3 regions of the Paenibacillus sp. FSL W7-1287 genome follow, and region 1 is predicted to be linked to each of the others. Evidence: predicted binding sites of a transcription regulator. Region 1 holds the regulator's gene; each other region holds the start of a gene.
What was found. The regulator Rex, encoded in region 1, represses fermentation and respiration genes when NADH is low (regulators of the CRP and FNR family bind a similar motif). The targets are predictions, from matches to a motif close to TTGTGAAATATTTCACAA.
Positions count from the first base shown of each region.

Region 2: the regulator Rex is predicted to act here: its motif matches at 8,348-8,365, upstream of NSQ99_RS05500 (DUF1641 domain-containing protein).
Region 3: the regulator Rex is predicted to act here: its motif matches at 1,697-1,714, upstream of NSQ99_RS16555 (DUF2249 domain-containing protein).

Region 1 is NZ_JBBORD010000001.1:2,085,928-2,096,182, reverse strand. Features, by position in the region: gene NSQ99_RS09550 (DnaD domain protein) at 1-92, opposite strand, end outside; gene NSQ99_RS09545 (acetate/propionate family kinase) at 116-1,309, opposite strand; gene NSQ99_RS09540 (3-hydroxyacyl-CoA dehydrogenase family protein) at 1,290-2,174, opposite strand; gene NSQ99_RS09535 (AAA family ATPase) at 2,254-3,771, opposite strand; gene NSQ99_RS09530 (hypothetical protein) at 3,761-4,300, opposite strand; gene NSQ99_RS09525 (hypothetical protein) at 4,403-4,939, opposite strand; gene NSQ99_RS09520 (amidohydrolase) at 4,941-6,242, opposite strand; gene NSQ99_RS09515 (redox-sensing transcriptional repressor Rex) at 6,223-6,879, opposite strand; gene dinG (ATP-dependent DNA helicase DinG) at 6,880-9,759, opposite strand; gene NSQ99_RS09505 (hypothetical protein) at 9,776-10,255, opposite strand, start outside.
Region 2 is NZ_JBBORD010000001.1:1,196,640-1,206,894, reverse strand. Features, by position in the region: gene NSQ99_RS05540 (cache domain-containing sensor histidine kinase) at 1-852, shown strand, start outside; gene NSQ99_RS05535 (response regulator) at 873-2,378, shown strand; gene NSQ99_RS05530 (Crp/Fnr family transcriptional regulator) at 2,740-3,432, opposite strand; gene NSQ99_RS05525 (MFS transporter) at 3,556-4,725, shown strand; gene NSQ99_RS05520 (AzlC family ABC transporter permease) at 4,813-5,526, shown strand; gene NSQ99_RS05515 (AzlD domain-containing protein) at 5,523-5,846, shown strand; gene NSQ99_RS05510 (Cof-type HAD-IIB family hydrolase) at 5,976-6,869, opposite strand; gene rbsK (ribokinase) at 6,943-7,878, opposite strand; gene NSQ99_RS05500 (DUF1641 domain-containing protein) at 8,457-8,882, shown strand; gene NSQ99_RS05495 (NAD(P)/FAD-dependent oxidoreductase) at 8,918-10,108, shown strand; gene NSQ99_RS05490 (benzoate/H(+) symporter BenE family transporter) at 10,220-10,255, shown strand, end outside.
Region 3 is NZ_JBBORD010000001.1:3,642,028-3,652,282, forward strand. Features, by position in the region: gene NSQ99_RS16545 (nitrate reductase subunit alpha) at 1-631, opposite strand, end outside; gene NSQ99_RS16550 (hypothetical protein) at 963-1,286, opposite strand; gene NSQ99_RS16555 (DUF2249 domain-containing protein) at 1,308-1,541, opposite strand; gene NSQ99_RS16560 (MalY/PatB family protein) at 1,796-2,965, opposite strand; gene NSQ99_RS16565 (DNA-3-methyladenine glycosylase) at 3,049-3,639, opposite strand; gene NSQ99_RS16570 (SGNH/GDSL hydrolase family protein) at 3,752-4,039, opposite strand; gene NSQ99_RS16575 (hypothetical protein) at 4,209-4,751, opposite strand; gene NSQ99_RS16580 (copper amine oxidase N-terminal domain-containing protein) at 4,996-6,822, opposite strand; gene argS (arginine--tRNA ligase) at 7,035-8,747, opposite strand; T-box leader at 8,796-9,015, opposite strand; gene NSQ99_RS16590 (SGNH/GDSL hydrolase family protein) at 9,137-9,793, opposite strand; gene NSQ99_RS16595 (MFS transporter) at 10,085-10,255, opposite strand, start outside.

The DNA.
Region 1 (10,255 bases):
CTGTTCAACAGCAATGAATGAACGTAAATTCCACCCTCACTCAGCATAACATTCATGCCGTGAGCATACGCCTTCCATATATGATCGCTCAATCCTTCCCCTCCTGAACCATCAATTATTTTACAAGATTAAACGTATCGCGAGCGATAAGAAGCTCCTCATTCGTAGGAACGACCATAACAGCAACTTTAGAGCCTGGTTTAGAGATAATTCTAGGTTCCTTGCTGCGGATTTTATTCAGTTCCTCATCAATTTCGATTCCGAAGTACGTTAATCCTTCACATACGGATTGGCGTAGAACAACGGAATTCTCACCTACTCCAGCGGTGAAGACAAGGACATCAAGTCCATTCATAGCTGCAGTGTAAGAACCAATATACTTTCTCACGCGATATACATACATATCGTATGCCAGTTTTGCATCTTCATTCTCATGCATTGCATCAGTAATTTCACGCATATCCGAGCTTAAACCAGAGATAGCTAGCAGACCACTGTGCTTATTAAGCATAGAGTTCACTTCATTTAATGTTAAATCCTCTTTGTTCATCACAAAAGGAACGACAGCAGGATCAAGATCACCAGAACGAGTTCCCATCATCAAGCCCTCAAGTGGCGTCATCCCCATACTTGTATCGAATGATTTGCCATCTAGAATAGCAGTCAAGCTACCGCCATTTCCGATATGACAAGTAATCATTTTAAGTGAAGCAAGATCTTTACCAAGCGTTTTAGCCGCAACATCACTTACATAAGCATGAGATGTGCCGTGGAAGCCATAACGGCGTACTTTATGCTTTTTATATAGTGTTCTAGGAATCGCATATAAGTATGAAGTTCTAGGCATCGTCTGATGGAACGCTGTGTCGAATACAACAACCTGAGGCACCTCTGGAAGATTGGCATCAACCGCCAAAATCCCCATCATATGCGCTGGATTGTGTAACGGAGCAAGCTCAAACAAACGCTTAATTTCAGTTTTTACTTCTTCCGTAACAATAACTGAGTTTTTAAATGCTTCGCCGCCATGAACGATACGATGTCCAACGGCGTCGATCTCGTTCATCGTTTTGACGACGCCATATTTCTCATGAGTCAGCATCTCAATAACACGCTTAACTCCAGCTACATGGTCTAATATTTCTTTTACTTCAACAACTTCTTCTTTACCAGTTGGCTCGTGAGTAACGATTGAAGAATCCATTCCGATTCGTTCAACGCGTCCGCTCGCAAGGACTGATTCATTCGTCATATCAAAAAGCTGATATTTAATCGAGCTGCTGCCTGCATTAATTACGAGTACTTTCATTAGATCGATCACCATCCGTATCATATTTGAAGAAGCCTACGCCTGTCTTTACACCAAGCTGCCCAGCACGTACCATCTTTTTAAGAGTAAAGGATGGACGGTATCTTAGATCACCATATTCACGGAACATGTTTTCAAGTGCTGCTTGTACAGAATCAAGTCCGAAATGATCCGCCATTTGGAATGGGCCGTACTTGAAGGAGTAGCCGTTGCGCATCGCTAGATCGATATCCTCAGCTGTTGCAACGCCCTCTTCCAGTACATGAAGTGCTTCGTTAATAAATAGGCAGATAAGGCGAGTCGTTACAAAGCCTGGTGATTCGAACACCATCACGGATTTTTTCTGAATCGCTTCAGCAAATTGCTTTAACGATTCCACGGTTTCATCCGAAGTTTTTAAGCCACGAACGATCTCAACCAAATCAACCTTCGATACAGGATGAATAAAGTGCATGCCAATAACACGCTCAGGTGAACGCGTTACACTAGCGATTTCTGTTAAGCTTAATGAAGAAGTGTTACTTGCCAAAATCGTAGACGCATCTGTCACTTGATCAAGCTGTTTAAACACTTCTTTTTTAGCTTCTAGATCTTCCGTAATGGATTCGATAATAAGATCACAATCTGACAATTCGTCCACTTTGTTAATTGGCTGAATTCGAGATAAAATTAATTTTTTCTCTGATGAAGTAATCGCCCATTTTTCTATTTGTTTATCAAGGCTAACTTCAATCATATGCATTGCATGTTCAAGACGATCGGCAGAATTTTCAAGCACTAAAACATCTAAGCTGTTTTTAGCTAGCATTTCTGCGATACCTTGACCCATTGTTCCTACACCAATAACTCCAACTTTCTTAATCATAGGTCTAGTTTCTCCCTTAGCTTTTAGTCTATATTATTATACCTCTTTTCAAGAAAATTTGCAGTTAAGGTAAGCGCTATTATGCATTTTGTTGCAAATTTATCGGAATTGCATTCGATTTTTCCATTAAAGTACGGAAGTTTTCACCGTTAATAACTTCCTCTTCCAGTAGAATCGGCAAGGCCTGTTCAAATATGTCAGAATGTTGACTAAGAAGCTGCTTCGTTTTTGCAAGTAGCTCATCAAGAACCTCATTACTAATTAAGCTCCAACGATCCGCAGTCATCATTTGTCCATTAATTATTCCTTGACTCGTTAAGCCTGATTCAACCATCGTTTTAACAATGTTCAGTGCTTGGTCAAAGTCACCTCTGGAGCCCGTGCTACGTTCACCATAGAACAGCTCCTCTGCAACTGCCCCGCCAAGCGTAACCATAATTTTGTGTTCAAGCTCTGATTTCGAATATAAATACTTATCAGCCATCGGAGTATGCCTTACAAAGCCAAGTGCTCCACCACGAGGTGCAAGTACAACCTGTGCAACTGAGCCGGGTGTCGTAAGCTCTGCCATAATAGCATGACCCAATTCATGTCTTGCTACACGAATTTTATCTTCTTTGCTTGCTTCACGATTAATTTTTTCACCAAGCAGTACTTTATCAATCGCCGCTTGGATATGCTCCTCAGTGATTGCATCTGCTTGATCACGCATCGCATAGATTGCGGCTTCGTTCATAACCGCTTCAAGCTGAGCTCCTGAAAATTGATACGTATCTCTTGCCAGCTCTTCAAAATTGACTGTAGCAACTATATTTTTGTTGGCTGCATGCAGCTCTAAAATATGCTTTCTAGATTTCTTGTCCGGTAATGCAACCTCAATATGGCGATCAAAGCGTCCAGGTCGAAGCAATGCTTCATCGAGCATATCCTTGCGGTTAGTTGCCGCGATGAGTAAAATCTGCACATCTGTATTGTGATAAATTCCATCAAGCTCAGTAAGCAATTGGTTTAGCGTTTGATCATATTCTCGCTGTTGACCACCGTCTCGCTTTCCGCCAATAACATCAATCTCATCAATGAAAATAATCGCATTTTTTTTGCCAGATGCTTTCGCTTCGTTGCGAGCTTTTTGGAACAGCTCGCGAATACGATTGGCACCTGTACCTACGTACATCTCAACGAACTCACTACCTGATGCACCAATAAACACACTATCCGTATAGCTTGCTGCCGCCTTTGCCAGCAAAGTTTTACCCGTTCCCGGAGGACCTGTCAATAGTATACCCTTTAGAATTCGAATACCGCGTTTCGCAATTTCCTCTCGGCGCACCAAAAAATCAAGTGCCTCTTGGAGCTCTTGCTTTACATGCTCCTGTCCACCTACTTCATCAAAGCTAATCTGCTTAATCGCAACACTTTTTTTGTTTTTCAAGCTTGCTAAGCTTTTAACGCCCTTGCCATTACGATTCATAACAAAAATAGCCGAAAACAACACTGTGACCAACACTGCTGCTCCTATATGAACAGTGTAACCAATCGTATATATTGCCGCTGCAGCCACGATACCAATAAGCAGCTCTTTCCAATTATTCTTCATTATTCCACACTCCCATCGTGCCTCCATCTAAAGGCAAAATTTGATCAAAGCGCTGATTATCAGCTACGAGTGAAATATACACATTTTGTTGATCCATGCTTGCCGAAGCCTCTACGTGCTCATGTGATGCTTCGATGCTATGCATCAGTTCGGGAAGCTTAGAATAGTTTTTATTCGCCATAATTTCTGCTATTTCGAATAAATGGTCTTGCCATACCTTCTCTAGGCTAGTAGATTCTTGCTTAAGCTGAATCGTATAACTTACTGGTTCAATCTTATAATCACTTAAAATATTTCTTGCTTCCTCAGCAGCAAGTGCTAGTGTATTCCCATCTATAACATCAAGCGTAACGATATATCCTTCATTTTTATTACCTGATAATTGAATATTAGAAAACTGTGCTTGCTCCAACGATTGCTGAAGCGGCTTCTCCTGTGCAACGTATTGATACGTAAAGCCGCCGCCAATAAGCAAAGCCAAGCAAACAATAAATGTAACAGCCATCGGTTTTAGCTTCATATCTTTCATGTTTACACCTCTATTATATAAATTTGATAGATCATTCGTATATCAATTAGTATATCATTTTTGCTATCAACTTTAATTATATAAAAAAAGGAAACAAGCCGTTTAAGGTCTTGTTTCCTTTGGTATCGTATATTCATCGATAAAATTACCATCTGTCATACGGTAGAATGCAATTTTAAGATGTTCCGTTGCGGTGTCCTTATACTTTATTTCCCATACTAATTGACCATACATATAGCCTGGCTGAAGCTTAATGTTCTGCGCATAAGGCTTTGATGCTTCTACATGAGCCAGCATCTCTTCTTTCGTCATCGCTTCTTCATAAGGAAGCTCAGCGAGCTGCTCCTGGGTTGACCAAGCAGAGTATATCATCTCTTCGCTTACATTAGATTGAGCAAGCAAGATCCAATACCGATCCTCCCATATGTACTTGTTAAGCACATATTGTTCATCGAGATTATAGAGTGAAGCTTGTTCAATCACTTCACGCATCTCGCTCGTTTCCTGCCAAATGCCCTTATGAATATAGCGATAGAAAAAGATGATTCCTACAATGATCAATAATATTAAGAAAAGGGTAAGCACCGTCCATTTTCGACGAGTCATAAATGGTGGTCGCTTTTTTTCTATCGCTCTCATCCTAGGTTAACAATCGCTCAAAGCTAGCCTGAGCTTCGAAACGAATTTTCTCCTCGTCCATCGTTAACAATTGTCTATGCTTCACGAGCTGTTTTCCAGCTACCCATACATGCTCAACATCTCTACCACTTGCAGCATATACAACATGCGACACAAGATCTGTACGTGGGAAGAAGTGTGGCTGATCGATATTAAGAGCAATAAAGTCTGCAGCTTTCCCAGCCTCCAGAACTCCAATATGATCATGCCAGATCGCCTCAGCACCACGAGAGGTTGCAAGCTCAAGGGCTGTATAAGCAGGTACTGCAGTTGGATCACCTGATACGCCTTTGTGCAGTAAGGCAGCAGCACGAATTTCTTGGAACAGATCCATATTGTTGTTGCTCGCAACACTATCCGTACCTAGCGACAGCTTAACGCCTGCACGTAGCAGCTCAGGCACGCGAGCGACCCCACTTGCAAGCTTAAGATTACTAATCGGATTATGAGAAATTGATGCATTTAGCTCAGCAAGCTTTGTGATTTCCTCATCCGTCAAATGCACAGCATGCGCCAGCAAAGCTGGGCGTGTGAAGAAACCAAGCTTCTCTAAATGCTCAACAGGACGTGCACCATACTCATCTACATTTTGCTGAACCTCAGCTGCCGTTTCAGACATATGCGTATGTAACGGCAGATCATAATCATGAGCTGCTTGCACAAAACGCTCGATATATTGAGGCGGACACGTATAAGGAGCATGAGGAGCAAGCATCGTACGAATTCTACCGTTTCCTGCACCATTCCATTCTCTAGCGAATGCAACAGAGTTGTTAAGCTTTTCGTTCTGCTCTTCCTCTGAACATAGTCCGATTACACCGCGTGTTAGAAAGCCTCGTAGTCCTGCTTCGATCGTTGCCTCTGCAATGATTTCCATGCGATCGTACATATCTACGAACGTAGTTGTACCGCTTAACAGCATCTCTGCAATGGTAAGCTTGCCGCCCACTCTCGTATCCTGCTCTGTATATTTGGCTTCCATCGGCCACATTTTTTCAGCAAGCCATACTTGAAGGTTTTGGTCATCGGAATAACCGCGAAGCAAGCTCATCGCTGCATGACCATGCGTGTTAACAAGACCAGGCATAAACAATAGACCTTGGCCATTCACAACCTCACTGCCTGCTTGAAGTTCAGCACTAGGCTCTGCAGCCCCAACATACTGAATGATGCCATCTTCAACGATCATATGTCCTTGCAGAACCTGTGGCTGCTGTGCAGACATTGTAATAAATGCTCCATCCTTAATCCATAGACGATTCATCTTGGTCCTCCTCTTTATTGTTCAAATAATAGCCAAGGCTTAGCAGCTCCTTTGTAAAGTCCGCATGCTGCACTCGTACTTCCTCTGGAGCTCTTAAAATGGTTGGTGCAAAATTGAGGATACCTTCTATACCACCAGCTATAAGCATATTTGCTACGTTCTGAGCTTCCTGTGCAGGAACTGTAATGATCCCAATTCGTATATTTTGCTGCTGAATTGTTTCTGCAAGCTCTTCCATAGGCTGTACCGTTAAGCTGTTAATTTTCGTACCGATTTTTTGCTCCTGTGCATCGAATACAGCAACGATCTGCATATTGTCGTTGCTGTATTTATTATAATTACACAAAGCATGACCAAGATTACCCGCTCCGACAAGTGCGACCTTTATCGTGCGATTGATTTTAAGTATGTGACGAATTTTATCAATCAAGTAATCCACTTCATAGCCAATTCCTTTTCGACCGAAATCCCCAAAATAAGCGAGATCCTTCCGAATTTGTGCAGGATTAAACTCCAAGCGCGAGCCTAGCTCCTGCGAGGAGATCGTTTTAATTTCTCGAGCCTTTAGCTCATTGAGCACTTGTAGATAAATAGGCAGACGCTTAACTACAGCATCTGAAATTTTCACTTGCTTCATTTATTCAACCTCCTTCAACCATTGGTCCATTCGCTGTACCATTTGATCCGTATGCATCGTTTCAATCTTAGGTCCAGGCAATGAATACAGGAAATGCTTTCCGTAATAGGATTCAATAACTCGTGTATCATAAAGAATAACAATGCCTTTATCCGACGCTGTCCGTACAAGACGACCGAATCCTTGCTTGAAACGGATCACAGCCTGTGGAATTGAAAGCTTCATAAATGGATTTTTCTTCTGACGAAGCAGAAGCTCCGATTTCGCTTCGATTAATGGGTGGTTAGGCGGTTGAAATGGTAAGCGCACGATCGCCAAACATTGCAATGCTTCTCCTGGTATATCTACACCTTCCCAAAAACTGCTTGTACCAAGCAAAATAGAGGATTGCTGCTGTAGAAAACGTCTGGTCAGTTTTGTACGATTGTTGCTATCAATGCCTTGTCCTAAAACGGTAATATGCTTTGGCTCTAACAGCTCCTTCAGTGGATCATATACTTGCTTAAGCATACGATAAGAAGTAAACAAAACGAGCATTTTTCCGCCTAGCAGCAGAGCGTTATCATGAATCGATTGCACTAGCTTCTCTAAATAATCACTCGGAACGTTGGCTCCCTTAAGCACCGGAAAATCGCGTGGTATAATAACGAGCGCCTGCTTACGATAGTTAAATGGTGATTCAAGTATCACTTCATTCAGCCGATGTTCTTCCTCGTCTCCGTAGCTATCTAGACCAAGCTGTTCCTTTATATAGGTGAAGTTTTTCTGAATGGACAGTGTGGCAGATGTCATTACGACGCTTTCCTTCACGTCAAACAAATACTTTCTTAACAAGCCGCTTACATCTGTAGGTGAAGACATAAGCTGCAGTGAACGATGCTTGTAAGCCTGTGTCCCCTCTAACCAATAGACATAATCGTCGAGCTCAAGCTTAATAAACTGACGCAGCTCATCCTTCAAACGTTGCAGATCTCTCACTACGCCGTTCAAATCCGTCAGTAATCCAGACAATACTAAATCCTCATCAAGTCGTTCCTTCATATCAGAAGACATTTTCTCCAGCGCCTTAGAGAACCGATTCAACTGTAGATATACCTCTTGCTCACTTTCTACGATCTTTGTCCATTGCTCTGGAAGGTCATTGCGGCTCAATCGAAAAACAAGTCCCCCAGCCTGTTCAGAAGGTGCATCAGACGCTTGCTGGGCATGTTGAACAACAACGTCATATAGCGCTTCGAACAGTTGATCCCAATACTCCTTAATCGTCTGTAAACCAGGATACGCACTGTCAATCGTTTCATTCCAGGCAGCGGTATGGTCATCGCCCTCTTCAGCGATTTTCACACGTAGAGATGGAAGCAAACCGGTACGAGTATCTTTAAATAGCGAGCTCATTGCATGAATATACGAGAAATAGCTTACTTGGTTTCCAAGATGCTTGCTTGCTACCTCCTCAAGATGATGTGCCTCGTCCAGTACAAGGTAACGGTATGATGGCAATAGACGATGGTCCGCTTGAATATCTGTAAAAATCATCGAGTGGTTCGTAATGCAAACATCGGCAATATTAGCCTCATGCTTTGCACGATGATAATAGCAGCGCTTAAACCAAGGACAAGCGCGATTTAAGCATGAATCTGCATCACTTGATACCGTTCCCCAGAAATCCTGCCCTCTAAGACCAAGATTTAGCTCTTCCTGATCGCCATTCTCTGTTTCCGTCAGCCATACAACCATTTGTGCAGCAGTGATAGGATCATCAACTGGTGCAATAAAATCAAGCAAGTTAAGCTTGTGCTCAAATTTCCGCATACATAGATAATTGCTTCTACCCTTTAGAAGCGAGGCACGAATGGGAAACGGCAGTACTTCATTGAGCAGTGGAATGTCTCGATTGCGCAGCTGCTCCTGCAGGTTGATCGTATGCGTGCTTACGACGACCTTTTCTTCGGCCTGTATACCGTAATATAGGGAAGGAATGAGATAACCAAGTGATTTCCCTGTTCCAGTCCCTGCCTCAATTAGCAAATGCTTTTGCTTACTAAGTGCTTCATAGACCTCATCAAACATTTGCAGCTGTGGCTTTCTTTCCTCGTAATGCTCATAAAGCTCCCGAAAGCGCTCCTGCACATCGTTCATGTAGTCCTCAAAGCTTTTATTCTGCTCGAAGTAATCGTTGGCATGCTCGGCATCACGAACGGATGTCTCTTCTTGCCAAGGCTTCGCTTTCAGTGCAAATTGGCGATGATAATCGAACTCAGCAGATTCGAATACAACCCCCTGCTCCACGAGTCCCTCATTGTATCTCATAAACCACCCAATATCTTTACTCTCATCAAAAAATGAAGATAGCCGCTGCAGGGTGAGCAGCGGCAAGGAACGTAGCTTCTGAACACATTGAATGAAAATTTCAGCGGTTGCCATAGCATCAGCATCCGCCTGGTGGTGCTGCTCGTGGACAATGCCAAGCTGTTCAGCTGCAGTTCCGAGCTGATAAGAAGTAATCGATGGGAATAATATACGTAATAATTCCATAGTGTCTAACCGTCTTCCTGAGAAAGGCAGATAGCCACATTGATCTAAGGCATGATTTAAGAAGTTGGCATCAAAGCCAACATTATGAGCGACAAGAACGGCATCGTCGATTCGCGGAATGACCTCGAGCAAAGCGTCATTAATATCCGGTGCATCCTGCACATCCGCTTGCTGAATTCCTGTCAAATTCGTTATAAACAGAGGAATTTCAACAGTAGGCTTTACATATGTGCTGAATGTATCAACAATCTCTAGTTCGTCCGATACAACCACTAACCCAATTTGTATAATTTGGTCCAACACGCTATGGCCCGTTGTTTCCAAATCCAAAATGGCATATTTCATTCCTTTACCGTTCCTCTCACATACAGCACAGCTCTGTGCTTCCAAAATATAGTGATAGCTGTTTGAGCGATGCTTGCCTGCAGCTTTGCAAATTTTTAAGCGGATCCTCAAACTGTGGATACAGCTGATACGCTTTATTGAATAATAATTCAGCCTGATTCATATTCAGCTTAATTGCCTGAATACAGCCTAGCGCGTTGTAGCTTAGCGCGAGCCATTTGGGAAAGTCGCTTAATACAGAAAGCAGCTGAAACTGTCTTTGCGCTTCATTCCAGTTGCGCAGGTGCATTAAGCTCATTCCATAATATAGCCTTGCGATATTGCATTCAGGCTGCTCAGTAATAATCATATTCAATATTGAAGCTGCTTCTGCAAACATGAACAGCTTGTAGTAACCCTGAGCCTGATCAAGTGCAAGCTCATGCTCAGCGGAAACAAATAAATCACATTCATTACATAGTATACCATCGTTCTGCTGATCAATCGAATAAACATT
Region 2 (10,255 bases), 890 kb from region 1:
AAAAACTTGCTGCTTCCGATACGAAAGCTTCGCAATCAAATTTCACGCATTCAGTATAATAACCTGAATGTTCAAGTGAATCATCATACGCATAATAATGAACTCATATCTCTACATGAAGCGTTTCAGGATTTATTATTACGACTGCAGCAGTCGATCGAGCGAGAAAAAGCGGCCGTGCATGAAGAAGCTAAAGCGCGCAATTCCGCCCTGCAGGCACAGATAGCGCCACACTTCATTCATAACGTCCTTTATTTGATTAGCATCGCCGCACAGGAACAGAATTATAAGGCCGTTACCGAGATGTGTAAGCACTTGTCTGAAAATCTTCGTTATATTGTAAGTAATGCAACCCATCATGTTAGTCTGACAGAGGAACTTCAATATACACGACACTATCTTTCCTTAGTTCATGCGCATTATGAGGATGATCTAGAGTGGGAAATCATTGCAGATGAAAGTGCTGATAGCATCCAAATTCCAAGATTGACGATTCAGCCCTTTGTTGAAAACTGTATTGAGCATGCCTTCTCGAAGGCTGATCCTCCATGGCGAATTCGTATCGAGTACAAGCTGTTTAACGGGCTGTGGGCAATCGAAATTAGCGACAATGGAAGTGGCATTGCTCCAGAAAAAATTCAAAGCATTATGGATAATATTCATCGCGGCAATACATCTGACATTGGTCTGCAACCAGATCAACAATGGGGAAATATGGGGATCGTCAATACCGTCCATCGCCTTCAGTTAATGTATCGAAACCGGCTATTTTTTAATATTTTCAATCATCCTGGTCATGAAAAAGGGGTTACTGTGCTTATTATCGCTTCCTTAACGGATGATTTTTATTAAGGATTAAAGGAGTGTGTCATATGATGTACAACGTGTTGATTGCTGAGGACAGTAAGCCTATCTTACGTAATATTAAACAACTTATCGAGCGATCAGAGCTTCCGCTTAACGTTGTGCACACCGCATACAATGGAGAGGAAGCACTAGAGTATATTAAGACGCATTCAATCGATATATTATTAACCGATATTCGCATGCCTAAGCTGGACGGTTTAAGCCTTATAGAAGAAGCTAAATCCTATCTTCCTGAGCTTAAGGTCGTGCTAATAAGCAGCTATAGTGATTTTGAATATACGAGAAAAGCGATTAACTTACAGGTATTTGATTATTTATTAAAGCCGGTCGAGCAGCAGCAGCTGGATGATGTCATGAGTCGTGTCCTCCGCAAGCTTGATGAGCTGCGTAAAGCTCGCCAAGCTATGTTAGGAGATATCGTTGCAGAAGATTGGGTGCTTGAGCCTCATAACAGGCAAGACTTCTTCGACCAGCCCAAGCTTATGATGCTGCTGTGCAGTCAGCCGTTCACCTCACAGAGAAACTGGAGGCATGAGCTGATTCGTCCTCTATTGTCTAATTGCTGTGAGCCCTATCCAAGCTGGCTCCTCCCACTTAAACAGAATAACAAACTACTGCTGCTTAGCTCGGTAGCTCTACGAGATAAGGTTACTACTGGTACTGCTTGGCTAAAAGACATCCAAGAGCAGCTGAGACGCCAAGATATTAACATATCTGCTGTTTGTCATCTCGAACCCGTCGAGCCAGATCGCATCTACGCGACCTATCTATCGTTAGAAGCTATGTTAGATCAAGAGCTTACATTATTTAGTCCTATTCTCTTAGAGTATGAGCAAAGCCATATACCTACTTATTCACGAGCTGTCAATGATACATTACGAGTTCTTCAGGAATATATCGTACATCGGCAAAAGGAACAATTTTCGTTGAAGCTAGCAGAGCACTTAAAGCATATGAAGCTAACTGTGGCTTTATGGTCCGAACTAGTGCAGCTCGTCGCTGCCCTTGAAGGTGCCTTTAACGAGGCATGGCAGGAATCTGCTCCAGATGAATATAATGCTGATCCTACTCCCCTTCTGAAAAAGCTAAACTTAGAAGATTACGATAGCTTTTGCGTACAATTCATAGCTTGGTGCGAGGACCAATTTCAACGACTACAATCCTATAATCGCAAGAGCAGTGAAGAGTTGTTCGAGCAGATGGATCAGCATATTCAGCGTCACGTTTATTCCCAGCTGTCCATTGGTGAATTGGCGCTAAAATTTCACGTGAGTCCTTCCTATGTGAGCCGAATTATTAAACGATTTACTGGACAAACCTTTGTCCAATACTATATGAAATTAAAAATAGATGAGTCCTGTCGTCTAATGCAAAGTAAGCCAAGCTTGTTGATTAGAGAGCTGTCAGATGCTCTTGCATTCAGTGATCAGCATTATTTTTCACGTGTATTCAAGGAATATACGGGCTACACGCCAACGGAGTATAAAAATCAATGGCACTTACATTCATAAGCTATCGCTAGCTTTTTTTGAATTCGATAATGACTTTCCATAACAATTCCGATATAATAGTCATCTGTCTCTTTTTATATTTTCTGCTATGCACATTAGAATGTGAACAGACTGAATAACTTTAGTGAATATGTGTGGCTCTGCGTAGCTATCCACAGCGTTTTTTCTTATTTTTCACTTGTATCCACAGCGCTTTGAATAAAAAACACTATCCACATGTGCATAATGTTTTTCGTTAGCTATCCGCATGTGTTTATGTGCGTAAGCTGTTAGCAGTGTGGATGAACATAAAACAGACTGAGTCCTTTACTACGGACTCAGTCTGTTTCTTTATCAGTATTTATTAAATACATAGTTGTAGCTATTGATACAGATGCCCATCGCTGAGCTGCTTCAGCGCGTCGACATCTCTTATCACAATTTCACTATGTTGCTTTTCAATAATTCCACGTTCAATAAAGCTTTTAATGACTCGATTCAGATGCCGATAGCTTGTACCTAGCAGCTCGGCAATTTCCGTAAGACTGGTCGTTTCCAGCTCTCCACGCTTAAACCTCAATTGCTCACTATGATTGGTAATGGATAGAAGATAGCTGGCAAAGCGACGATCCACAGAGGTTAGCACATTCATGCTAGCTGACAACGAGATCGTGTTTAGCTTATGACAGACCTGCTCTAGCAGGTACTGTAGGAACGGTGCATGCTTCATATCGTTCTCCTGCAGTATGCGATGTGGAACAACGATAAGCTTTGTTTCGCTCACTGCCTCAACCTGAACGACGGCAGCCTCTTTATTGACTAGCTCAACATCCCCAATTAAGGAGATAGGTTGACAGAAACGCAGCAGCAAAGTTCGTCCATTCGGCATAACATTGACCACTTTTAATTTTCCGGTGACCTGAATATATAGAGACTGAAGAAGATCTCCGCTATTAACCAGTGTATCTCTTGGTTTAAGCTTCATCATTGACATCTGCTGTATCGTACTCGGATGAAACAATTGCCCCAGCTCATATTTCTCGAGCCAATTCTTGATCTCCTGATGCTGATCCATAAATGTACCTCCTAGCTGAAAAGGACATATGTCCTATGTTATGCGACTATTCTTCACTATAATAGAGCAGATACATGAGAACAACCTTAAATTCATACACCATAAAGGAAGAATGTATATCTAATGAACATCAAAGTTATTGCACTTACCATTTCAGCGTTCGTCGTTGGATTAGTCGAATTAATTATTGGAGGTATTCTTCCGCAAATCGCAGATGATCTTAACATTACGATTGCGAAGGCAGGCATGCTGATTACAATATTCAGCCTTGTATATGCGGTGACAGGACCATTATTGCTTACGCTGACATCTAGAATTGAGCGTAAAAAGCTTATGCTTGGCTCCCTCGTTATCTTCTTTATCGGAACGCTACTCGCTTTCTGGGGATCAAGCTATATGATGCTCGTTGCTGCGCGTGTTATTAATGCCGCATCCGGCTCGTTAATTGTAGTCCTTGCACTCACCATGTCTGTAAAGGTCGTGCCTGAACGCTTCATTGCACGTGCAATCGGATTTGTCTCGATGGGAATCAGCTCATCGATCGTTATCGGCATACCAGTTGGTGTCCTAATTAGTGACTACTGGAATTGGCGAATTGTATTTTTATTTGCAGCCCTATTAACACTGTTTGCCTTTATCATTATTGTCGCTTTCATCGATCCTGTTGCACCTGGCAAAACCATTTCATTACGCGATCAATTCCGTGCCATTAAACGCGTGAAGATATGGTCGGCACATTGCATGCTCATGTTCGCGATCGGGGGGCACTATGTTTTCTATGCCTATCTATCCCCGTATCTGACGCAATATTATCAATTAAGTGCGCAAATGATTAGTGTCATTTACTTTATTTTTGGATTCTCCGCAATTGCAGGCGGATATGTTGGGGGCCTGCTGTCGGATCGATTGAATCCACGCAAAGCGATAGTAGCGATTGTCTTTACGTTTCTACTCACCCTCATTACAATATCAGTAACGAGAGACAGCTTTGCAATGTTTATCATTATGCTAGTTTTGTGGGGCATGATGTCGTGGGCAGTGTCCCCTCCCGAGCAAGCTTATCTCATTGAAACAGAACCGGAGACTGCGGATATTCAGCAGAGCCTTCATAACTCTGCACTCCAGCTTGGGATTGCTGCTGGCTCTGGCTTAGGCGGCTATCTTATTAAAACAACGAACGATGTTGCGGTTACTTCGTGGGCTGCTGCGATCATGATGGCTATCTCCTTAGGTTTCGCCTTGTTCTCCATTACTCGCAAGGTTTCAAGCCATCATCAGAAGCAAGCTGCATAGATTGATTTCAGGTACAAGTATTATAGTTTAGAAGCTGCCGGGAGTATGCCCTGGGTACACCTGGCAGCTTGGTATCGCTTGAAAGGAATGAAAATAGAACAGATGCATGAGGATCGACAACAGTTCATTCAAGGAGTACGAGATTGTCTTCCTACTCTCCTTGGCTATATCGGTATCGGCGCTGCTTTCGGCATTGTCGGTGCCTCTTCTAATGTCAGCCTGCTTGAAATTGCGTTGCTCTCCTTGCTTGTATATGCAGGCTCAGCTCAATTCATCATTTGTGCGTTATTCGTAGTACATACGCCAATATCCGTCATTGTTGCTACGACCTTTATCGTGAACTTAAGGCATTTCCTCATGGGACTCGCAATTGCACCAGCCTTCTCGCAATATTCAATGAAGCAAAACGTGCTGCTTGGCACACTCCTGACCGATGAAACCTTTGGTGTTGCTACCTCGAAGCTAACGAAGCAGACTAAGCTCAATGCCAGCTGGATGCATGGATTGAATATTACCGCCTATCTATGCTGGCTGCTTTCAAGTCTATCTGGTGCCATGCTCGGACAATGGATCGAGGAGCCAACAGTTTTCGGGCTTGATTTTGCATTGCCAGCGATGTTTGTAGCCTTGCTCATTATTCAGCTTCAGCAGCAAGCTGCAGGCAAGCTCATGCACTTGCTTGCTGTTGTCGGCTATACGATTATATTTATGGTTGTGTTCAGCTTTGTCGTACCATCACATTTGGCTGTGCTGCTATCAACGATGAGCGCTGCAACGATTGGGGTGCTTACGAAGCGATGACCATCTCAACCACGATGCTGCTTATTATTATAGGCTGCTGCTTAGTTACCTTAATCCCTAGAATTGCTCCGTTTATTCTCGTAAAAAAGGTTAGCCTGCCAAAATGGATGACCGATTGGTTAAGCTATATACCGATCTGCATTCTAACTGCTTTAATCGTACAAGGCATGTGGACAGCTGAGCAGGGCAAGCTCATTATCAGCTGGCATTATATGCTTGCACTCATCCCTACCGTTATTACTGCGCTATGGACACGTAGTCTGGCAGTGACCGTCATCGTTGGTGTGGTCGCTATGGCATTGGTAAGAATGTTTTCCTAACCTCTATATAAGAAAAAGCCGAGAGCTTCCCTCTATCTGCATAGGCTACAGCCCTGCAGTAGAGTAAAGCGTCTCGGCTTTTCTATTTACTTTTCTCTTTATATAGTACAAGTTCAAAGATTAGACTACCTATTTGGCTGATGCTGATAAAGAAAGCTGATCGAGAAGCTCCCGGATCGCATGAGCGACACCGTGCTCTGTGTTTCGCTTCGTTCGATGCGGGATCAGTGCCTTCAACGCTTCAGGAGCATTGTCCATCACTACACCTTTGCCTGCCATTTGCAGCATGGACAGATCGTTAAAGCCGTCTCCCATCGCCATAATTTCAGCTGGCTGAATGCCCAGAGATGCTGCATATTGCTGCACGGCATAGCCTTTATTGCCTTTCGCTGAGTTTACTTCCAGGTTGCCATGAGCAGAAGATGAAATGGCAAGTCCAGTTAGCTGACGAACTCTTTCATCGGAGCGCTTAAAGCATGCCTCATCTGTTGTTAATGCGAATATTTTTAACACTTCAACCTGATCATCATTCAAATACGACTCGAACGATTCAACAAATTGGCAGCGTTCATTACGAATACGCTCCTCACACATGCGCAGCACGGTTGCATGACGCTCCGCTTCACTCAAATGTGCTAGCTCGATCTTCCCATAATAATGCGATATATCAACATACTGATCATAGCTTAGGCTGATCGCTCCATCTGGTGTCATCAGCTCAAAGTACATGCCCTCTTCCAGCAAGATGTCATGCACTAGTCGAGCCTGCTCCCTAGTCAGCGGTTGACTCGCAATGAGCTTGCCGCTTGCATCATGTGTCTGTGCACCGTTAAGACTTATAACCGGACATGAAATCCCCGCTTCGTCTAATAGGACATTAACATTCGTATAAGGCCTTCCTGTTGCAATGATGAATTCAATGCCTCTCTTCTGAGCCTCTAGCACTGCTTCGCGATTCTCATCGCTAATTCTCCAATATTTATTCAGCAGTGTTCCATCCATATCTGATGCTATCAATTTCATACAGTATGCCTCCTCTCCACTACACCATTATAGCTTATAATGGCGCGAGAAAGGCCGTAAACCGTATATTAAATTACCGTGAAATTAATGGCATTCCGTTAGCTGCGATGAACTCAGCCACCTGCTGCTTCTGCGGTATAGAGGCCTGTGCTCCATCCTTCGTGACCGCAAGCGCTGAAGCTGCAACTGCGTTGGACAGTGCTGCTTCAATCGTTGCCCCGTTAAGTGTTGCTGCAGCATACACGCCGATAAATGTATCGCCAGCCGCTGTCGTGTCCACTGCCTTAACCTCATAAGCAGCTACCGATACGTACATGCCCTCAGCATTGGTATAGATACACCCTTGCTCACCGAGTGTAACAATGACTTGCTTAGCGCCTTGACGGGTAAGCAGCTCAGCAGCAGCCTTGGCAGATTCCATATTATAAACAGGCTTACCCGTAATAAGTGCTGTTTCCGTCTCATTCATAATAAAGGTATCAATATCTTCCCACAGCTCAGCTGGAATTGAACGGGCTGGCGCCGGATTGAACCATACTGGAACATTAGCCTGATTCGCTTTAGCGATGATATGACAGGTCGTCTCCCAAGGAATTTCATTCTGCAGCAGTATGGCACTAGCCTTCTCCCAAGGTGTATGCTCGTCCACAGCCTGTGGCGACAGCTTTCCGTTGCTTCCTTCCGACACAACGATAATGTTCTCGCCCGATTCATTGACCATAATATATGCAGTACCGGAGGCTCCCTCCGTTCTTAGCACATGCTCGGTATTCACTCCGCTTAATTGAAGTTGATCAATGAGCTGGTCAGCAAAGCCATCACTGCCGACAGCACCGACCATGACACACTCCGCACCAAATCTTGCAGCAGCGACAGCCTGATTCGCTCCTTTACCGCCTGGGTAGTAAGCCAAATGGCTACTGTGGATCGTCTCACCTGCTTTAGCAAAATGCTGAATTCGGCTTACGATATCCATGTTCAAACTTCCGATAACGATCAGCTTGCTCAAATCCACTCTCTCCTATCGTAGTCTTTATTATGTATCTCTAGGTCCTGCTGGATAGTTATGTAAAATTATACCCTGTCCTTGTATATACGTCTAATTCGGTGCTGAAGGTTCAACTTTGAACTCGTACAAATTGCTTATTTTACATTAATAAGTTTTGGTCGATTGACATAAGCTATAGTCAAACCAAACGTGCACATGAATATTCTATTCGCACATTTCCGTCAAATTTTGAGCATTTTGCGAATTTATAATCATTTATTTGCCATAACCTCGAGAAAATGTTCACAAGGCTAGAGACGATTTCAACAACTTAGGCTATAATGGAAAGTAACAGCTTAGGCCGATCTTGAATTGGATCTGAATCTGTCTCGAGGCATATGATACTCATGTGCTGTATTTGCTATGAGCAGCTAGGATCGTTTAGATTGTTTATCTATGTCTAGATATCAAGACTATTCCCTTTCACTTTAGGTGAAATTTATCACAATACATGATGTTGGATAAATAGCAAGGAATTCATCATTGGCTTTGACGATTAAAAATCGGCTTAAAGTAGTTTATTTAAAGGAGACCTGGATATGTCAGAAACAAACACTCAAACGCAATCTGCAGTAGCTCCGGATCAGCAAGCTCTTCTTGAAAAGCTAGCTAACCCGGAAGTACAGGCATCACTGAACACGTTAGTGGATCAGCTTCCGCAGCTAACTGAATTAGTGAATACTTTAACAAAGTCCTATGCATTTACGAAACAGCTTGCAACAGATGAAGTGTTCAAAAGCGATATCGTGAACGCAACAACTGAAATTGTTGGACCAGTCATTGAAGGTGCAAGAACGATCGCACTTAACGCTGTTGAAGCGAGTGACCGTGCTGAGCAAAGCAATGAGGTTATCGGTGTTTTTGGACTAATGAAAATGCTAAAGGATCCTCAAGCGCAAAAGCTTTTCCGCTTCATTAACGCTTACTTACAAGTTGCTAACGAGCGTGAGCGTAATCAAAAATAGTAGAAACAATTTATCGTATGGACGGAGGACTAGCTATGTCTAAACATATTGTTATTTTGGGTGCAGGTTATGGCGGTATTCTTGCTGCGCAATCTGTTCGCAATTACATGGACAAAAACCAAGCAAAAGTTACAGTTGTTAACCAATACCCTACTCACCAAATCATTACTGAGCTTCATCGCCTTGCTGGCGGTACAATTAATGAAGAAGCCGTTGCGATTCCTTTAAAAACGCTTCTTAAAGGCTATGATGTTAATCTTAAAATCGCTAAAGTGTCTTCCTTCTCTGTAGACAACAAAGAAGTTAAGCTTTCTGATGGTTCTACACTTTCTTATGATGCACTCGTTGTTTCTCTTGGAAGCCAAACTGGCTACTTCGGTATCCCAGGCCTTGAAGAAAACAGCATGGTGCTTAAATCTGTTGATGATGCGAATCAAATCAACAAGCACATCGAGGATCGTATTAAAGCTTATGCTCAAAGTGGCAATGAAGCTGATGCAACGATCGTTATCGGTGGCGGTGGTCTAACAGGCGTTGAGCTTGTTGGTGAAATCGTGGATAACTTCCCGAAAATCGCTAAAAAATATGGGGTGCCATTCCATAACCTAAAAATCAAGCTGATCGAAGCTGGTCCAAAAATTCTTCCAGTACTTCCAGATCATTTGATCGAGCGTGCAACAGAAAGCTTAGCTAAACGCGGTGTTGAATTTATTACTGGCGTTCCTGTTACAGGCGTTGTTGGCAACAAAATCGAGCTTAAAACAGGCGAATCTATTGAAGCTAATACATTCGTATGGACAGGCGGCGTAGCTGCACTTCCAATCGTTGCGGAATCTGGTCTTGAATGCGACCGTGGTAAAGCAGCAGTTAACGATTTCCTTCAATCTAAATCCCACAACGATGTATTCGTTGTTGGTGACGCTGCACTTGCTTTCCCAGAAGAAGGCGGACGCCCATACGCGCCAACAGCACAAAACGCTTGGCAAATGGGTGAGCTTGCAGGCTACAACCTGTATGCTTACTTCAATGGCAAAGAAATGGAGAAATTCAGCCCAGTTAACTCTGGTACGCTTGCTTCTCTTGGCCGTAAAGATGCGGTTGCTACCGTTGGTGCAAGCAACACTGCGCTTAAAGGTATCTCTGCAACGTTGATGAAGGAAGCAAGTAACATCCGTTATTTGTCTCATATTCATTCTATGCGCACTGCGCTTCATACAAAGCTATAGTAGCTTAAAGCGTAATGGCTACGTATTAGCCTGAGCATTTCCCGCAGCCATCCTGTCCACTGACATGATGGCTGCTTTTTATTACGTGGCAGCATTAAGGAGCTTAACTTCATGAATCAAAATCAATGGTCATCTGGTCTGATGTCC
Region 3 (10,255 bases), 1.6 Mb from region 1:
CGCCACCTAATAATGAGATGAAACGTGCGCCAGAAGCATAGCTGATCATTGACATAGCTGGAATCGGTGTAAAGCCTGCGATTCGATCTGGCCCGTATGTTTTAATGGTATATAGGAGCTGCGCGGAAATAAGCTGCACGACCTCCTGCCAAGAAACACGGACATGTCCACCCTTACCACGAGCCTGCTTATAAAGCTTTGCCTTTTCTGGATCTTCAACGATGCTGCCCCAAGCCTCAAGCGGATTACTTGTTTTCGTCAAGGCTTCCTTCCACATACGCCACAAATGTCCGCGGACATAAGGATACTTCACACGTAACGGACTATATTCATACCAAGAGAATGACGCACCGCGTGGACAGCCTCGTGGTTCAAACTCTGGCATATCCGGTCCGCAGGATGGATAATCTATTTGCTGGTTTTCCCACGTAATAATGCCGTTCTTCACGAACACTTTCCAGCTGCATGAGCCGGTGCAGTTCACACCATGTGTCGTGCGTACAACCTTATCGTGCGACCAACGATTACGGTACATATTTTCCCAATCTCTATTTTTTTCCTCAAGGGTAGACCAGTTATTAGAGTAATTTTCTTTAGGCTTAAAGAACTTCAGGCCGAATTTTCTTTTCATGTGACGCCATCACTCCTTCGTTGAACGATCAACAATGTAATAAATTTGAGGGGATCAAATGTTATTCATGTGTTGTTTTTTATTATGAAGTGAAGAAGCGACACTTTATATTAGGGCATTCCCTTTTCTCTACGGAGATTTCCCTATTCGTGACGATGGCAATAAAAAAGTCCTTCCTAATAGCATGCTTCTCGCATGAAAAGGAAGGACCGTTCTTACAAATATACGCTGATGAGTTCTAGATCTACAACGTTTATACCTAGCTCAGGATCGTAGACTTCCTTGAGTAGGGGTTGCATCTTATCTATTCATCTGAATGCCTCCTCAGCTATCAAGAAACTAATTTCTTTGCCTGGTCATATAGACCACACATTCCACCATACAAAGCATAGAAAAAACCGTCTGGTGCATCTAAAGAAAAGGACAAATACTCCTTTGGGTCAATGCTCAGCATCTTTTCAAATAGCTTTGCGCTGTTATAGGCATAAAAGCAAAAATACGTATAGTCAAACTCTGGCATTTTATTATAAATCGTGATGATTTCAGAGGCATATTCATCAAGATGATGAGCTGCCTCCTTAACCATAGTAATGGCATCGTCGACCGTAACTTTGATCTTTATTGTTTTCTCATCAATAATTTCAACAGCAGCCATTATGCCACACTCCCATCCATATTATTGCTTACTAATTTTCACTTGGAACAAGGTAGGTCCTTGCTGTACATACTCCCAGTCATATTGCCCCTCATACATCGACTCAAATTGAAAGCGTAACGGCTTCGGATCATGGTCGTTAATAAGCAGCATCGCTTCACCAGCATTTAGCTTGTTGAAGGTTTCAAAAATAACTTTGTGCTTAAGGTGCGGCGGGTATTCCATAGCATTAATTGTAGCTGTATAGTTTTCCATTGTATTTTCCTCCTAAAAAGTAATTTCTGCTTTTCAAAATAAATAGAATCGTATCCCTTGCTTAATACAATACGTCATATGCGATGGATTAAGAGTGACGAGGAGCACACTTTTTTAAATGTCACTAATTTGCAAATGATATGATGCCGACACAATTTAGACATATTCCACAAAAAAATCTCTCCAGTCCACGTTCTACGATTGAACGTGGACTGGAGAGATTCCATCCAGCCTTATATGTTGTTGTTACCTATCTATCCCTTAATGGCGTCAGCAAACTGCTTAAGCGCCTGTTCTAATATCGAGCGTGGGCATGCCATATTCACACGCAGCCACCCAGCACCTTCCACTCCGAACATCGAGCCTTCATTAAAAGCGACCTTTGCTTTCTTATGCATTAATTCCTTCAGTACAGCTGGCTCCTCGCTAATCGCACGACAATCTAGCCACAGCAGATAAGTACCTTCAGATAGTAGAGGCTTAATGGCCGGTGCATGCTCTGCCAGATAAGCAACAGCATAATCCATATTCCCTTTCACATAGACAAGCATGTCCTCCAGCCACTGTTCACTTTCATTATAGGCTGCTTGAACGGCATCCTGAGCAAAGTGACTAGCCATATGAATGCTAAGCACCTTTACGCGTTGATCGAAAATGGCGCGCATATTCGGATTAGAGATAACTGCAAATGAAGTATGTAAACCTGGTAGGTTAAAGGTTTTCGTCGCAGCAAGTGCAGTCACCGTAATATTGGCTACTTCCTCAGATAATGATGCAAATGGTGTATACGGATGTTCTGGGAAAGTTAAATCACAATGAATTTCGTCAGATACGATGATGACATTGTATTGGAGTGCCAGCTGAGCCAAACGCTCCAGCGTTTCTCGCTCCCAGACGCGCCCCCCCGGGTTGTGTGGATTGCATAGCAGCATCATTTTCGCTCCTGCTGCGAACAGGGTTTCTAGGTGAGCAAAATCCATCTCATATCTTCCATTTATCATTTGAAGAGGATTACGCTCGATTTTACGTCCATTGCCTTTAATCACATCATAAAACGGATAATATACAGGCGATTGGATGACAACGGAATCGCCCTTCTCGGTGAACAGATCAATCGATAAGCTCAACGTCGTTACTACGCTGGGCACATCTACAATCCAATCACTTTTAATGGTCCATTGATGACGTCGCTTAAACCAATTTGTGATGGATTCCAAATAGCTTGGTGTTCTATAGCTGTAACCGAAAATACCGATCTCTGCTCTTTCTTGAATGACCTTTCTAACAGCTGGCGGGCTGTAAAAATCCATATCTGCTACCCATAGCGGAAGAATATCTTCATCGCCGAACAACGTTTTTACTTGATCCCATTTGTAAGAACGAGTATTACGACGTTCTATTAATTCATCAAAGTTATATGCCAAGCTCCACACCTCACCTATTTTTCTATATCAATAACTACCTTATATACTTATGGTAGCACGAATACAGCTGCTCGCCAATGGGATTACCCTCGTGATACGTTCGGATGTCCGCTAACGTAAAATCTCCATGGATAATCCTTTGCTTCACCACTATTAGGAATACCGATTCTCGGGCCAGTAGTGATCTCTGTAAATGTTTTACCTTCACTTATCCATAGCGGACGTTCAGTGACACAATGCCCGTAATCATTCATTGTAATACCAAGCGCCTTGCACAGCTTCCCAGGACCGTTAGTCAGCTCTCGATCTGGTTTAGATTCACCTCTTCTGCGCCTCATAAGGTCAATTCCGATAAAAGGCTCTACTCCTCGAATTAATACAGCTTGTGGTATATCGACTGTAGCGGCAACGATATTGACCAAACAATGCGTATGCATTTGATAGGTATAAATATAGCCAGCCGGACCAAACATTACCTCGGTCCGTGGAGTACGTCTATTGTTGTAGCTATGCGCCGCTTGATCCTCAGGACCAGCATATGCTTCAGTCTCAACAATATATCCTGCAGTGATTCCTTCCTCCGTCTCTTTAATTAGAAGCTTTCCGATAAGCTGCTCAGCTACGTATAGAGAGGACTGGCTATAAAACTCAAGCGGTAATGGATGATACTCCATCTTTTCTCCCTCCATACACAAATTAGAGACAGGTACCTAAGCAACTCTGCCTCTGTTTATTATGCTCCGAACGATAGGAGTTATAAATGCGATTGTGATCTCTCTTCTACGTTTACTTTTTAGCTTCGAACCATGCCACTTCGTCATACTGTTTAACGATGGCTAGCCATTGATCCGCGATAAGCTGATGGCCAGCAGCAGTAGGATGCACCCCATCATATATCCAGAAGCTTGCTTCTGCTCTTTCACATGCTTCATTAAATAACTGTTGCAACGGCACGAATATAGCTTGATATTTTTCGGCAAGCTCTCTAACAGTCTGCTGGTAGCGAGGCATGATCTCCTGCCACACGTCCCCATTCGGCTCTGTATCCTCTGTCTTCAAAACAAAAGGCTCCATCAGTAAAGGAGTCTCCTTGAAACAATATGATACTCTGCTGATCCTTCATCATGTTGCCTCCCATATGTAAGTCTATATTCATTAATAATAATGCCTCTATTAAAATGACTGTAGCATACCGCGTAAATGAATAACAAGTGCAATGATACTAGAAACAAGTGCAATGCCGCTAGATTTCTCTTAACATAATTGGATGCGCAGCGGCAAGCTGTTTTAGACAACTCAAATCTCTGTCGTACATATAGCCTTCCACATTAGCCGCCCTACCTTTAAAGGTCACGAGCAGCCTTCTGCGCGCTGCACCTTCATGCGAAATATATATCGCGTAAATTCGATCCCAATCCGTCGTTTTCCCTGATTCCTCTAGACCTTTCTCCGTAATGAAATGAGTTATATTACGAGAAGGAAATACAATGTACAAAAGCAGTGCTATTCCTGCCTCCAGCACCGTCAGCTCCTGAATGCCGGGGTTTTCATGGATGCGAAGAACCATCCACCAGATATACAACAGAAGCGTTGCAGCAATAGCTGCCAACAACCAATAATCTAGGCGCTGGATACGTCGATTGGTATGGTGTCGAATAAGATGCAGCGTTGATGATTCTAGCATTATTCCTGATGCTTTTGCTCGAGCAATATAAAGGACGACACATTCTCTATAGATAAATAAAGCGATACAACAGGCAATACTGCAAAATACGACCCACTCCATAGAATACAGCGCCTCCTTCAATCATTTATTTAGTAGCTAGTATTCTCACAATCTAGCTTTAACATACCTATCCCTCATAGATTAATATAATTTTGCTGCGTACTATCATCGCTGCTTTACTATACTATATTGCTAGTTTCACTAATCTATGAATCGATTTCATAATAAATAAAAAAACCAACCAAGCTCGATAGCTTGATTGGTTTTCAGATTACGTATCATTCAATATTATGCCTTTAATTCATTAAGGTTCTCTCGTAATTTCAAGATAGCCAGAGTTGGACCAACTGATATCGGCACCTAAAGCATTGGCCATATCACGTGCTGGCACAAACGTTACTCCGTTGCGTGCTTGCACCGGTGCTGCCCATTGTGCTTCAACACCATTTACAATAACATCGCGGCTACCTGTTTGAATCTCGATCGTTGTGTTCGTCGCATCATCATAAAGCACGATGCTGTTCTTCACTTTATCGTATGAAACCTTACCGCCGAATTCCTCGATGATTTCGCGAGCAGGAATCATCGCCAGTTTATTATTAGTCAAGTACATACCGTAATCTGACTCTTCATCAACAAAGCTCCAGTATGTTTGCTCTGTAAAATGAAGCTGATTACGCAATATATTTGAGATAAGTGCATCCTCTTCAAATAAACGAATAACTTCATAGCCTTGCAGATATGGCAGTGATTCTATACTTACGGTGCTGAGCGTCGTTACTGGCTCTAATGCTTTAACCTCGCCATTAACATTCCACATTTGAGAATTTGTCGTAATGGTAAATCCGTCAAAGCCATACAGCTCCTGTTCTTCCTTCAGGGCTGGATCCACTCGATAATCAATGGAGAAGCCTTGCTTGCGTACATCTAAGCTCATATCAATTCCGTAGTTGAATTTAATAGAAAGAGAATCATTCAGCACTTGTTTAAGCGTATCCCCGTCCTCTTGCTCCAGCTCATTCATTGAACGCTTCAGCTCTTGCAGTGCATTGATGAGCTCTTCAACAACTTGAGCTTGGATTTCTTCAGGTGTCATTTCTGGCTCTATGCTCTCATCGCTGTCTGTGCCTGCTTCTTCATTCTCCATGCTAATAAATTCATCGATAATGTCCTCATTCTCAAAGTCTAGCTCTTCGTAATCTTCTTCAACATAGGCATAAGGACCCGCTGCAGTATATTCATAATTGCCTGTATAGAAGCCTTGCGAGATCATCGATAGGTCTAAATTAGCGAAGCTATCCTCATGCTCAGATACAATCGTAAATATTTCGTTGAACAGCTTCTCTAGACCTTCTCTATCATTGGCTAGTGCATTCACAAGCTTTTTGGCCCAGTTCCAAAGCTCCATGCCCTTAAGCTCGCCTTGTAGATTAAACAACGCAACTTGTTCTCCGCGAATCATCTCTGTAGTATGCTCGACCTTAAGGCGCTCGATGTTAGGCAGATGACCAATGCTATAATCGGTTACCAGCTCAGAAATTTGCTGAATAGCTGCAATCATTTCTTCGCCATAAGCTGCATATTCGGCTTCTGCATCACCATAAAGCTCTTCGTCAATATAATATTCTTCATCTGCATAAAGCTCCTCGTAGCTGAAGCCTAGCTCTGTTTCATAGTAGTGATTAGTAAGCAGACGCTGACGCTCACCCGTCAGATCAATAGAGAATGGTTGCTTTGCTCCATCTAGCTTAATAACCATCAGCTTATCTGTCATACGTAGATCGAAGCCGATCGCATTATGCTCACCGAAGGTTAATGTCCCTTTCATGGATGCATGCGTTTCATCCTGTACCTTATAGTGGTCAACGGCAAGCTTAATTTGTGAAAAATTACGTAGCTGAGAAAGGAGCTCTTCAGCATCCTCACCTTCTAGTTCAACTTGCTCTGCAATCTCTTCCTCATTCAGCGCTAGCTTGAACTCAAACTCATATGTACCTTCGGCTGATTTTACCTTCGTCATATTTTTAATGACTTGATTCAAGTTCAGACCGTCTACTGCTTGACAGCCTGCTGCAATGATCATAGATAAGATCATAAATACAGATAATACCTTTTTCAACTTCAAATTCATCAATCAAGATACCTCCTTAAGATCTTAGATAACTAGATCGATTATACCAGTATGTTACATTTCTGTATATATTATTTCGTTATTTCGGCTAGTGATCTTATATGATTAAATGTAATAATTTGTAATTATTTCGAATATAATATATGCCATTTGTCTTAACCTGATGCTTTTTGACTAAAATAAATGCCTGCCGTCATTACGGCAGGCGCATTCTACATTTCTTCTGGTGCAGCAAGACCGATGAGGTACAATGCATTGCGAAGGGTGATTTGCACAGCCTTCACTAAGGCCAGCCTTGCTTGACGAACCTCATCCTGTGCATTCAGTATCGGATTATGATGATAAAATTGATTGAAGCTTTGAGCAAGATCAATAGCATACCGACTAATGATCGAAGGTTCTAGCTTATGCATAGCCAGCTCTACTTTTTCAGTAAACTGTGCCAATTGTTTAATGACTTGAATCGATGCATCGTCAGTTAGCATAGCTAATCCCCCATCAAGTACAACACCTTCTTGACCAAGCTTTTGTGTTGCCTTCTTTAATACGTTAGATGCTCGTGCATGTGCATATTGAACATACGGACCTGTTTCTCCTTCAAAATTAAGTGAGTCCTCCCAGGTGAATACAATGTCTTTTATACGGCTCGAACTTAAGTCATTAAATATGACCGCACCTACACCCACCTCTTTAGCTACCTTATCTTTATCGTTCAGCGATGGGTTTCTTGCTTCAATAATATCCTTCGTTTTCGCAATCGCCTGCATAAGGACATCCTCAAGCTTAATGACATTTCCTTTCCTAGTCGATAGACCCATTCCCTCTAAGCTGACGCGACCAAATGCTACATGAAGCAAATCCCTATGCCACTCATAGCCCATTAGCTCAATAACCTTAAACCATTGCTGGAAGTGCAGATTCTGAGCATAGTCCGTTACATAGATCGCTTTTTCAAAGTTGTAAGTTGATTTTCTATAAATCGCCGCTGCAATATCACGTGTATGGTACAGTGAACTACCGTCTTTTTTTAGGATTAGAGCAGGGGGCATATGATAAGCATCTAGTCGCACAAGTGAGGCGCCCTCGTCTTTTTCAAGCAGCTGTTTATGCTCCAGCTCAGATACGACCTGCTCCATCTTATCATTATAAAAGCTTTCACCCGCATAGGAATCAAACTCGACTCCTAGTAGGTCATAGATGCGCTGGAACTCAGTAATGGAAATGTTCACAAATTGGTGCCAGAGCTGCAAAGCCTCCTCATCTCCAGCCTCCATCCTTACAAACCATTGACGTGCTTCATCTTCAAGGGATGCTTGCTGCTCGGCCTTTTCGTGGAATTTGACGTACAGCTTCAATAGATCATCAATTCCATGCTTTTCAAGTTGTTCTTCATCGCCCCAGAGCTTGTAAGCAACGATCAGCTTGCCGAACTGAGTTCCCCAATCTCCAAGATGATTAATTCTGATACTGCTGTAGCCTAGAAATGAAAATATACGATGCAACGAATGTCCAATGACCGTTGAGCGCAGATGCGCAATGTGGAACGGTTTTGCAATATTAGGCGAGGAGAAATCAATAACCACTGTTTTACCTTGGCCGATATTGCGTGAGCCGTAGCTGTCAGCTTGGCCGAGGATCTGCTCTATGATTTGCTTAGCCAGTTTGCCTTTATTAAGAAAAATGTTCACATAACCCGCGACCGCCTCTACACGCTCGATCATGTCTGATGAAAGCCGCTCGGTCAATTGCTCAGCGATATGCTGAGGAGATTTCCGATACAGCTTGCTTAGCTTAAAGCACGGCAAGCATATATCGCCCATTGCCGCATGCTGAGGGTAGTCGAGTAATGCCGTAATTTCCTCTTCCCCCACTTGATCTAATAATGCTGATATGTGCCTTGCGATCATCCGTTTATACATTTCCATAGGTCGATGCTCCTTTTTATTTAAAATAGCGAAGGCCCTCGTCTCATTTTTTGAGACGAGAGCCTTTCGTTCCCGTGGTACCACTCAATATACGAATCAAATTGATTCGCCACTCTATTTGATAACGGTCCTTGACCGAATTTGCCTACTCAACTGTTCAGCAAATTATCTCCTGGGTGCGCTTCCTTGCAGTCTATTGTACTGGCTCCCACCTACCCAGCTCGCTTGAACCGTTCGACTGAAGTACTATCCCATTCATCGATATTTGATTTATTGTTTTTTACTATTTTACTCATAATTTGAAATATTGCAAACAAATAATAAGCAGCACCTACCGTGACGAGACAGGTGCTGCTTAGTGACACTATCTTATGTAAATGACTGCAATGCTATGAACGCTTCCACTGGAAGCCAATGTTATCCAAGAAGGCGCGAGCAAGCACCATATGTCCAGCTGCAGTTGGATGAACACGATCCCAAGCTAATGTCGCGGAGTACAGCTCTTCAAGCACTACATTAAATGCAGCTTGCGTATCAATAAAGATCACATCATTTTCTTCAGCGATCTTCCGTACAATCGAGCCATACTGATCCATCATAGCTCGCATGCCGTCCTGCTCATTGCTCTCAAGATAAAATGGTGTCATAAGGACAAGCCCTTTAACGGTAGGCTTCGTTTCACTTACAAGTTTGCGAAGTGTCGTTTCATACTCATCTGCATACACATGCCACTCTTTAATGAACGGAGTATCGAATTGGCGCCATACGTCGTTAATGCCGATCATAATAGCTAACCAGTCTGGCTGCTGATTCAGCACATCCTCTTGCCATCTTCCGTTCAAATCCCGAACGGTATTGCCGCCCAAGCCTTTATTCACAACACGTATGCCTAATTCCGGATAGACAGCCTGCAGCAGCGCGTCAACGAGTGAGACATAGCCTTTGCCTAATGCGCCAAACAGACCTTCGCCCTCTGGTCGTTTCCGTTCACAGTCTGTTATCGAATCCCCGATAAATAATAACTTATCGCCTTTGTTTAATAACATCGCATTCGTCTCCTTTTATAAAAATAAGAATTTATCTAGATGCTATGTATTGTATCAGCTTATTTCTCGTTATCATATTTAGAATAGACAAAAAACATAAAAGCAGCAACAACGATTTTGATCCCAATAAAATAAACATCGGCAGCCAGGACGAGAATATAAAGTCCCAGACTGCCGATGTTTTATGGACTATCAAATTCAATTAGCACAAAAATCAAAATATTGTCGGTACCATCCCACCGTCCAGACGGATCGGAGAAGCAAATAAGAGTTAGATTATGATTTTATTTTTTAGAGCTTGTCGCTACGAATTCCTAAGTCTTTTATCAAGATACTGCCCTGTGTTGTCTTATCAAATATAAATCTGATTTTACTGATCCGCTGAGGCTTAAGATTGGAATTAGCATCTATAAAGTCAGCCATTTCGAAGGAAAAATTCTGAAAAACCGGCTCCTTGATCGT